3 regions of the Pseudoalteromonas sp. TAE56 genome follow, and region 3 is predicted to be linked to each of the others. Evidence: predicted binding sites of a transcription regulator. Region 3 holds the regulator's gene; each other region holds the start of a gene.
What was found. The regulator sigma-54, encoded in region 3, starts transcription at its own class of promoters, with help from an activator protein. The targets are predictions, from matches to a motif close to GTTGGCACGNNNNTNGNNT.
Positions count from the first base shown of each region.

Region 1: a site for sigma-54 is predicted at 1,644-1,662, ahead of L656_RS0108655 (DUF3192 domain-containing protein). Genes of this name have one in related genera too.
Region 2: a site for sigma-54 is predicted at 1,814-1,832, ahead of fliE (flagellar hook-basal body complex protein FliE). Genes of this name have one in related genera too.

Region 1 is NZ_AUTN01000082.1:53,700-56,983, reverse strand. It holds gene L656_RS0108665 (PAS domain-containing hybrid sensor histidine kinase/response regulator) at 1-274, shown strand, start outside; gene L656_RS0108660 (diguanylate cyclase) at 258-1,157, shown strand; gene L656_RS0108655 (DUF3192 domain-containing protein) at 1,221-1,601, opposite strand; gene L656_RS0108650 (D-2-hydroxyacid dehydrogenase) at 1,784-2,728, opposite strand; gene zntR (Zn(2+)-responsive transcriptional regulator) at 2,815-3,225, shown strand; gene L656_RS0108640 (SO_0444 family Cu/Zn efflux transporter) at 3,212-3,284, shown strand, end outside.
Region 2 is NZ_AUTN01000102.1:32,088-35,371, reverse strand. It holds gene L656_RS0110790 (sensor histidine kinase) at 1-264, shown strand, start outside; gene L656_RS0110785 (sigma-54-dependent transcriptional regulator) at 261-1,715, shown strand; gene fliE (flagellar hook-basal body complex protein FliE) at 1,872-2,204, shown strand; gene fliF (flagellar basal-body MS-ring/collar protein FliF) at 2,225-3,284, shown strand, end outside.
Region 3 is NZ_AUTN01000103.1:18,791-22,074, reverse strand. It holds gene lptB (LPS export ABC transporter ATP-binding protein) at 1-638, shown strand, start outside; gene L656_RS0111060 (RNA polymerase factor sigma-54) at 708-2,207, shown strand; gene hpf (ribosome hibernation promoting factor) at 2,234-2,521, shown strand; gene ptsN (PTS IIA-like nitrogen regulatory protein PtsN) at 2,526-2,978, shown strand; gene rapZ (RNase adapter RapZ) at 2,997-3,284, shown strand, end outside.

The DNA of each region.
Region 1 (3,284 bases), on a different contig from region 3:
GATTGATAAGTTTGCTAATTTATGTGAAACCCAGCTATCGCAAATAGAAGAAACAACCAATAAGGATGATTTGGTACGCTTAGTGCATAGTATAAAAGGTGTAGCAGGGAATTTAGGTTTTAGACGATTGTCTCACTGCGCTTTATTGTGTGAAAGAACACTTAAAACAACTAACAAGCCTGTTGAAATAACACTGAAAGAGCTTATTATGCAGTTAGAACAGGTAATTGTTTTTATAAAAGGGGTAGGGGCTAGGGATGTCGAAAAGAGCTAAAGTACTTATTGTAGATGATGATCCAATCAACCGATTAGTACTTGAAAAAACACTTAAAGTAGAACACGACGTATTCTTAGTTGAAAGTGGTGAAAAAGCACTGACCTTTGTAAAAACTGCGCAAGTTGATTTAATTATTCTTGATGTGATTATGCCAGGAATTGACGGCTATGAAGTGCTTGTACAACTTAAAGAAAATCCGATAACTCAATCGATCCCTGTTATATTTATATCAGCTAATCGTAGCCACGACGACGAAGCTAAGGGCCTAGAGCTCGGTGCTATGGACTATATAACTAAGCCATTTAGCCCTTCTATTGTGCGCGTTAGAGTACGTAACCAATTACTTATAAAGCAAAAAAATGATCTGCTAGAGATGCTAGCCTCGATTGACGGCTTAACTGAAATCCCAAATAGACGCTACCTAGACGAAAACTTAGCTCGAGAATGGCGCCGCAGTAAACGAAGCGGAACACCACTATCTGTGTTGCTTATGGATATAGACCACTTTAAACGTTACAACGATTGCTACGGACATCGTGCTGGTGATGAATGCTTAAAGGATGTTGCGCAAGCACTCGCAGCTCAGTGTGAACGTGGTAGTGACTTCATAGCTCGTTATGGTGGTGAAGAATTTGCAGCCGTCTTACCGGGAATTGATAAGCATGAAGCCTTGGAGTTTGCTAATAAATTACGCAATGCTGTAAATGCTTTAAATATAGAACACAAAGCCTCATTAAATGCAGACCACATCACTATTAGTATAGGTATCGCCACCACGCAAAGTGGTAAAGTGTATGCTGAGCAAGCATTATTAGAAGAGGCGGATTTAGGGTTATATGCTGCTAAAGATGCGGGGCGAGATAGAATAGTCGCACGGTAAAAATTTAATATAAAAAACGCCAAAATTTATATTGGCGTTTTTAGTATCAAACTACTTTTATTGTTACTGCGTGATCATACCTAAAGCAGTGTCACCAATGCCCACTAACTTATCATTTTTAAATACAAGTGGCGTACATTCATCTTTCGTTGTTTTAGAATCTGAATGCTTGCTATGAGTTACATAAAAAAGTACTTGGTATATATCGTCATCTTTTTTTAATAGCTCTGTGAAATTAGGTGTTTTTAATTGCGTTAAAACAGATTGATAGCTGCTATCCATTTTTAGCTCTGATATAGCTTCACGATTATTTTTATGTTGTGCTTGCCAGCTTGATGAGTTTTTCCCTGCCCAATGAGTCTCAGCTTCACCATCAGATACGGCAATAACACAGCCAGTTAAAAATGGTGCAATAAGGGCTGCTGCTAATAGAGATTTTTTCATTGTAATATTCCTTAAATGAGTTTTTAATATTTTGATCATATAAGGCAAGTAGTAGGCCAAGTTTAAAAGCTTTTTAATTCAGTTGGTTAGATTTTAAGGACTATGTTTTACTAATCATTTGCAAAAATAATTAGTAAAAACAGCCACATTTTAGTTTTTTTAACTATTTTCCCGCAGTGCAGTTACACCAAGCGGTTGCGTGATTCGCCTTTATTAAATGCCGCAATGTTTAAACTTACCTCATTAATTAAACGCACAATAGATTCAGTACTTGCCCATGCAATATGTGGAGTAAGTAATAAGTTATTGCCTTTGTAATTAGCAAGTGGGTTTGAAAGCTCAGCAGGTTCTTTAGTTAGTACATCAACCCCGGCTCCAGCAATTAGGTTTTGCTCAAGTGCTGTAGCTAAGTCGGCTTCGTTAATAATGCCACCACGAGCAGTGTTAATAATAATGCTACTTGGCTTCATCATTTTAAGCTCATTAAGTGCAATTAAATCACGTGTTTCATCGGTAAGTGGGCAGTGAACACTGATTATATCGGCTGTTTTAATAACGTCCTCAAAAGGCGTACGACCATCGCGGCATGCAGCACCTTTGCGCTCTGCAACAATAATATTTGCGCCAAATGCCTCAGCCACTTTAGCAACGCCTTTACCTAGCGTACCACCGCCTATAATGGCAAATGTTTTGCCTTGTAAGTCGTTAAAGCTGTAATCGAGTATGCAAAACATTTCACTTTTTTGCCAAGCGCCTTGCTGGCAATCCGCCTGATAGCGATGTGTGTTACCCAGTAAGTTAGTAATTAAAGAGAATGTATGTTGAACAACAGAAGGGGTTGAATAGCCAGCTACATTAGTTACGGCAATACCAAATTCTTTAGCGGCTTCTAAATCAACATTATTAGTACCGGTTGCACTTACGCAAATCAATTTAAGCTGTGTTAGCTGGCTAATCGTATCGCGATTTAAAACCGCTTTATTAGTGATCAATACATCAGCGCCTTGGCAATGTTCAATAACTTGCTCTGGGCTGGTTAGTTCATAAGTTGTTAATTTACCAAGTTGTTCAATACAAGTAAGAGACGTTTTAGCTAACGTAGCGTTATCAAGAATGGTGATGTTCATGCTTTTCCTAAAAATAAATGAAACCCTTGACCTTAGTCTTAACTCTAGGGTTTATAGTCTGTTTAAAATAAATCGGAGAGAGAAATATGAGAATAGGTGAACTATCACACCAACTAGGTATCTCTAACGATACTTTAAGGTACTACGAAAAGCAGGGATTGTTAACGCCTAACAGGCGAAATTCTGCTGGATATAGACTATATGATAATAACGATTTAAAAGTGATGCATTTTATCATTAGAGCTAAAAATATAGGTTTTAGCTTGGCAGAGATAAAAGATCTCTTACTTATTAAATTTGAAAAATCATCACATTCCTGCTCTGAAGTTAAAAAAATTACACTTGAAAAAAGAGATTTGGTCGCGCAGCGTATAAAAGAACTCCAACAATTTCATCAATCATTAACCACATTGGCAGATAAGTGTTGTGGCTCGCAGCATATAGCAGAAAATTGTTCAATTTTAAGTGTTTTGGAGGATATAGATGACGTTACTTAATAATTTTTGGCAGTTATTTTTATTATCAGCACCTTGGCTAATGTTAGGGCTTTTGATTG
Region 2 (3,284 bases), on a different contig from region 3:
CAAAGAGATTTAAAAGATTTAGATATGGTTCGTATTAGTGTGAGCGACAATGGCCCAGGTGTTGATTTAAGCCAAAGCGATAAAATCTTTGAACCATTTTTTACTACAAAAAGTCAGGGCACAGGCTTAGGGCTTGCTGTAGTGAGTTCGGTGGCTAGTGCACACCAAGGCCGTGTTGATGTGACTAATAATACGCATGGTGGTGCCTGCTTTAGCTTGTTACTGCCTATTAAGGCAACATCTAAATTAGAGGGTTCATTATGAGTAACACTATTTTAGTTGTCGAAGATGACGCTGGGCTTCGTGAAGCCTTAATAGATACCCTTGAAATGTCGGGTATTGAATGTGTTGCAGCGAACAGTGCTGAGCAAGCAATGATATTGCTTAAAAAAGATCAATTTTCGCTTGTTGTAAGCGACGTGCAAATGGGCGCAATGAGTGGACTTGATTTACTACGCAGTATTAAATTAAACCACCCTGATTTACCTGTATTAATGATGACGGCGTACGCCACAATTGACGATGCAGTAGAAGCCATGCGCCTAGGTGCAATTGACTACATGGCTAAACCATTTGCACCTGAAGTGCTGTTAAATATGGTGAGCCGTTATTTGCCTGAAAAAGCAAAAGAAACCGACGGACCTATTGTTGCCGACCCAACTAGTATTCAATTATTGGAGCTTGCGAGTAAAGTAGCACGCTCTGATGCAAGTGTAATGGTACTTGGCCCAAGTGGTTCAGGTAAGGAAGTACTCGCTCGTTATATTCATGATAAGTCGAGTCGTTGTAATGAGCCATTTGTGGCGATTAACTGCGCGGCTATTCCTGAAAATATGCTCGAAGCCACTTTATTTGGTTACGAAAAAGGGGCTTTTACAGGCGCGATTCAAGCATGTCCGGGTAAGTTTGAGCAAGCACAAGGCGGCACTATTTTACTTGATGAAATTACAGAGATGGACTTAGGGCTACAAGCAAAGCTGTTACGCGTACTGCAAGAGCGTGAAGTAGAGCGCTTAGGGGGTCGTAAAACAATTCAGCTCGATGTACGTATTTTGGCAACCAGTAATCGTGATTTAAAAGAAGCCGTGTCTGAAAACCAATTTAGAGAAGATTTATATTACAGGCTTAATGTTTTTCCACTTATGTGGCGACCATTGTGCCAACGCCCTGGCGATATTATTGTATTGGCTAAGCATTTAATTGAGCGCCATATCAGTAAAAGTAAAGAGCCCATGGCGTATTTAGATAAAGCTGCCGAGCAAAAGTTACTGGCCCACGCGTGGCCTGGAAATGTGCGCGAGCTTGATAACGTTATACAGCGTGCGCTTATACTGCGAAGTGGCGATACAATAAACGAGCATGCTATTTTTATTGAAAACTTAGTAGCTAATAACTTTGTTATGGAGCCTTCATTGGCACCGGCGCCAACAGAAGTGGCTCACGTAAATAAAGGCGTTGATAAAAGCACGCTAAGCTCGGCATACTACGATGAAAAATTGCATGCCGAGGATGAGCCTAAACAAGGTTTACTAGCAGCAGATACCGGTAGCTATAAAGATGAGCTTAAAGATAAAGAGCATCGCATTATTTTAGAAACCCTTGCACGTTGCCAAGGTAAGCGTAAAGACGTTGCCGAAACGTTGGGCATAAGCCCACGAACTTTACGTTATAAACTAGCGCAAATGCGCGATTTAGGTATTTCACTTCCTGCATAACCTCCTATAAACCCTAAGTTTGCGCTGCGAACTTAGGGTTGTCAAAACTCTGACTCACATAATTTAAAGCTAACTGCATGTATTTTAACAATTAATTATTTGGCATGTTTTGTGCTTTATTACTTGTAAGAGTTCACTGCGTGTCAGAGATAAATTATGAAAATTCAAAACAGTGCTGTATTTCAAGAAATGCAATCAATGGCTTTAGAAGCCGGCCGTAATAATCAAATAAATAAATTGCCGACTCAAGTTCAGCCTACTTCTACTTCCCAGTTTGGCGACATGCTAAGTGATGCACTAAATACAGTGCACGGTCTACAGCAAGATGCAGGTCAAAAAGTAAAAGCGGTTGAAATGGGTGATCGAAGTGTATCGCTTGCTGAGGCGATGATTGCTTCTCAAAAATCGTCAGTTGCTTTTGAGGCTACAGTACAGGTTCGTAATAAACTTGTTGAAGCTTATAAAGAAATCATGAACATGCCTGTTTAATTAGGTAGTGGAGAATTATTGTGGCGCAATCTAACCAATCTACAGACCTAGCACTTGCTGGCGGCGGTATCGACCAAAGTGGTGGTGATGATCAACAAGAACAAAAGTCAGGCTACTTAAGTGCTTTAAGTGGTGTTGATGTATTGCGCCAAGTAACACTGGTAATAGCATTAGCGATTTGTTTGGCTATCGCGATTTTCATTATTATCTGGGCTCGTCAGCCAGATATGCGCCCGTTAGGCAAAATGCAAACTGAAGAGCTTATTCAAACATTAGACTTTTTAGATGCACAAAAAATTGAATATCAACTCGATGGCAATGTTGTATCGGTTGATGAAAGTGAATACCAAAACATTAAGCTACTAATGACCCGTGAAGGGTTAGAGCAAGGTCCAGCATCAGGCTCTGACATTATTATGCAAGATATGGGCTTTGGTGTAAGCCAACGTTTGGAGCGTGAGCGCCTAAAACATGGTCGTGAACAGCAATTAGCACGCACAATTGAAGAGCTTAACAACATTACTCGCGCCAAAGTATTGTTAGCTATTCCTAAAGAAAACGTATTTGCCCGCAGAGAGAAAAAACCATCAGCTACCGTTGTATTAACACTTAAACGTGGGCGTTCACTTGACCGTGAAGAAGTAGACTCTGTTGTTGATATGATTGCCTCAGCAGTACAAGGCTTAGAACCTGCACGTGTTACAGTTACCGATCAAAATGGTCGATTATTAAATTCAGGTTCGCAAAGCTCACTAGCAGCACGCTCTCGTAAAGAATACGATTTAGAGCGTAAGCGCGAACAAGAGTACCTTGAAAAAATAGACAGTATTTTAATACCGGTTGTTGGGCTTGCAAACTATACAGCTCAAGTTGATTTGAGTATGGACTTTAGCTCGATTGAGGAAACTCAAAAGCGTTATAACCCAGACTTACCAGCGGTTAGAAGCGAAACCACATTTGAAGAAAATAACATTGGCGGCCTAGCTGTTGGTATTCCAGGTGCGCTTACAAATCAGCCACCGCTAAATTCAAATATCCCTGAGGTTGCGGGGCAAGGTGGTGCAGGCACTGCTACTTCTC
Region 3 (3,284 bases):
GTATTGTTGGCTTACTTGGCCCTAACGGCGCAGGCAAAACAACCACGTTTTATATGATTGTAGGCCTTGTGCCTAGCGATAAAGGTAAAATATCGATAGATGATAACGATATTACTCTTTTACCTATGCATAGTCGTGCTAGATTAGGCATAGGCTACTTACCGCAAGAGTCTTCAATTTTCAGAAAGCTAACTGTTTATCAAAACTTAATGGCTATTTTAGAAACGCGCAAAGAGCTAAATAAACAAACTCGAGAAGATACACTCGATAAATTATTAGATGAATTTAGCATACAACACATTCGCGATAGCCAAGGTATGGCATTATCAGGTGGCGAACGTCGTCGTGTCGAAATAGCACGTGCGCTGGCAGCAGATCCTAAATTTATATTACTGGATGAACCGTTCGCTGGTGTTGATCCAATTTCAGTATTAGATATAAAGAAAATAATAGAACATCTTAAAAATCGTGGGATTGGAGTATTAATTACCGACCATAACGTAAGAGAAACCCTTGATGTTTGTGAAAAAGCCTACATTGTTTCTCATGGGGAGCTGATTGCATCAGGTACTCCAGAACACGTATTAAATGATAAAACAGTACGCGATGTTTACTTAGGCGAGCAATTTAGGCTGTAACATTTACGCCATGTCTTTAAGCATCTGCTAGTATTAATTATAACAACATAAAAGGATTGTTAGAGATACATGAGGCAATCACTACAGCTGCGCATGGGCCAGCAACTTACAATGACTCCACAGCTGCAACAAGCTATTCGTTTGTTGCAACTCAGTACATTGGATCTCCAGCAAGAAATACAAGAAGCTCTCGACAGCAACCCGCTATTAGAGGTTGAAGAACAAGACTACTCAGAAGATGCTGCTGGCAAAAACGAGCAAAAAGCTGATACCGATGACATAACTGTTAGCGCATCTGCCGATGATGCTCCAAGCGAATACGAACAAGATAGTGGTGAAGCACTTGCGAAAGACACGCTAAGTGACGACATGGCTATGGATGTTAGCTGGGATGAGTACATGAGTGCCGCTCCTGCAGCATCATCGGGTCCAATGCCTGAAGATGAATCAATTTATCAAGGTGCCTCTACAGAGACGCTCCATGAGTATTTAATGTGGCAGTTACAATTAACGCCATTTAGCCCTACAGACGAAGCTATTGCTATTGCCATCGTAGAAGCAGTTGATGATTCAGGTATTTTAACACTAAGCTGCGAAGAGATTTTAGAAAGCTTTAATCAAGAAAACGAAGATGATAACGAAGTCGAACTTGATGAAATTGAAGCTGTATTAAAACGCATCCAACTGTTTGATCCTGTTGGTATTGCTGCACGTAGTTTACAAGAGTGTTTGTGTATTCAGCTTAATCAGTTTGATAAAGAAACACCTTACATTAATGAAACAAAAATGATTTTAACCGAGCATATTGATTTATTAGCTGCTCGTGACTATCGTACATTAATGAAGAAAACCAAGCTCAAAGAAGAAGAGCTTAAAGAAGTAATGACATTAATCCATACTCTTAGTCCTAAGCCAGCAGATACTATTGTAAGAGAAGAATCTGAGTATGTTATTCCAGACGTGTCAGTTAAAAAAATTAAAGGCCGCTGGGTTGTTGAGTTAAACCCAGATAGCATGCCTAAAATTCGTGTTAATAGCCAATACGCTGCAATGTCTCGCACTGTGAAATCGAGTGGTGACAGCCAGTTTATTCGCTCGCATTTACAAGAAGCTAAATGGTTTATTAAAAGCTTAGAAAGTAGAAACGACACACTTTTAAAAGTAACTAATTGTATTGTTAAGCAACAACAAGGCTTTTTTGAACACGGCCCTGAAGCAATGAAACCAATGGTTTTAAATGATGTTGCTGAAATGGTAGAAATGCACGAATCAACAATTTCGCGCGTAACAACTCAAAAGTATATGCATACACCCCGTGGTATATTTGAGCTTAAATACTTTTTCTCAAGCCATGTAAGCACCGAAAACGGTGGTGAATGTTCATCTACAGCAATTCGTGCACTTATCCGCAAATTAATCGCTGCAGAAAACTCAGCAAAACCATTGAGTGATAGCAAAATAGCGGATATATTGGCTGAGCAAGGAATTAAAGTAGCAAGACGTACAATCGCAAAATACCGCGAATCTCTGGCTATTCCACCGTCAAATCAACGTAAAAGCTTGATCTAAGACGCAAAAAAAAGAGGGTAATGCTTATGCAACTAAACTTAACTGGTCGTCACGTAGAATTAACCGATTCACTAAGAGACTATATTAATACCAAATTTGCGAAGCTAGAAAGACACTCTGATCATATTAATAATGTTCATGTCATTCTCGATGTAGAAAAATTAAATCAAAAAGCAGAAGCCACAATACATGTAAGTGGTGCTGAGCTATTTGCCTCTACGGAACATCAAGATATGTATGCCGCCATTGACTCGTTGATCGACAAGCTCGATCGACAAGTAATTAAACACAAAGAGAAGCTTGCTCGACACTAATATGATGAAATTAAGCTCACTTATATGCCAGGACTGCAGCAAAGCTGCGGTCCTTTTTAATAGCAAAAAAAGAATTTTAGAGTTCATTAGCGAACTTGCTCACGACAAACTTCCGTATTTACCGCAACAGGATATCCTTACTGCTTTAATGAGTAGAGAGAAACTGGGTAGTACAGGTATTGGCCGTGGCATTGCCATTCCTCATGGTCGAATGAGCGGTGCAGAAGAGCCTTTAGCTTTAGTACTCGTTAGCGAAACTCCAATAAATTTTGATGCAATAGATAATCGTCCTGTTGATATTTTTGTCGCACTCATCGTACCAGATGGCGATAACCAACAGCACTTAAAGACTCTCGCAACCATTGCTGATAAACTAAACAACAAAGATTTTTGTAAACAGTTACGCTGTGCAAAATCAGATGCTGAGCTTTACCAAGTTATTGTCGATCAATCATAGTTTTATAAAGGGTGTTAAATGGAGTTAATTATCATAAGCGGCCGTTCTGGTTCTGGAAAGTCGGTTGCTTTACGCGTTGTAGAAGATTTAGGCTATTATTGCGTAGATAATATTCCAGTTAACTTGCTTCCTTCATTAGTTCGCAGTGTGTCTGATAGCTACGATAAAATTGCTGTTAGCATTGATGTGCGAAACATCCCTAAAGAGCAAGATGAATTTAACGATATTCTTGAATACTTACCAGGCTTTGCAAATCCTACGTTATTTTATTTAGATAGCGACGATCAAACGTTGATAAAACGCTTT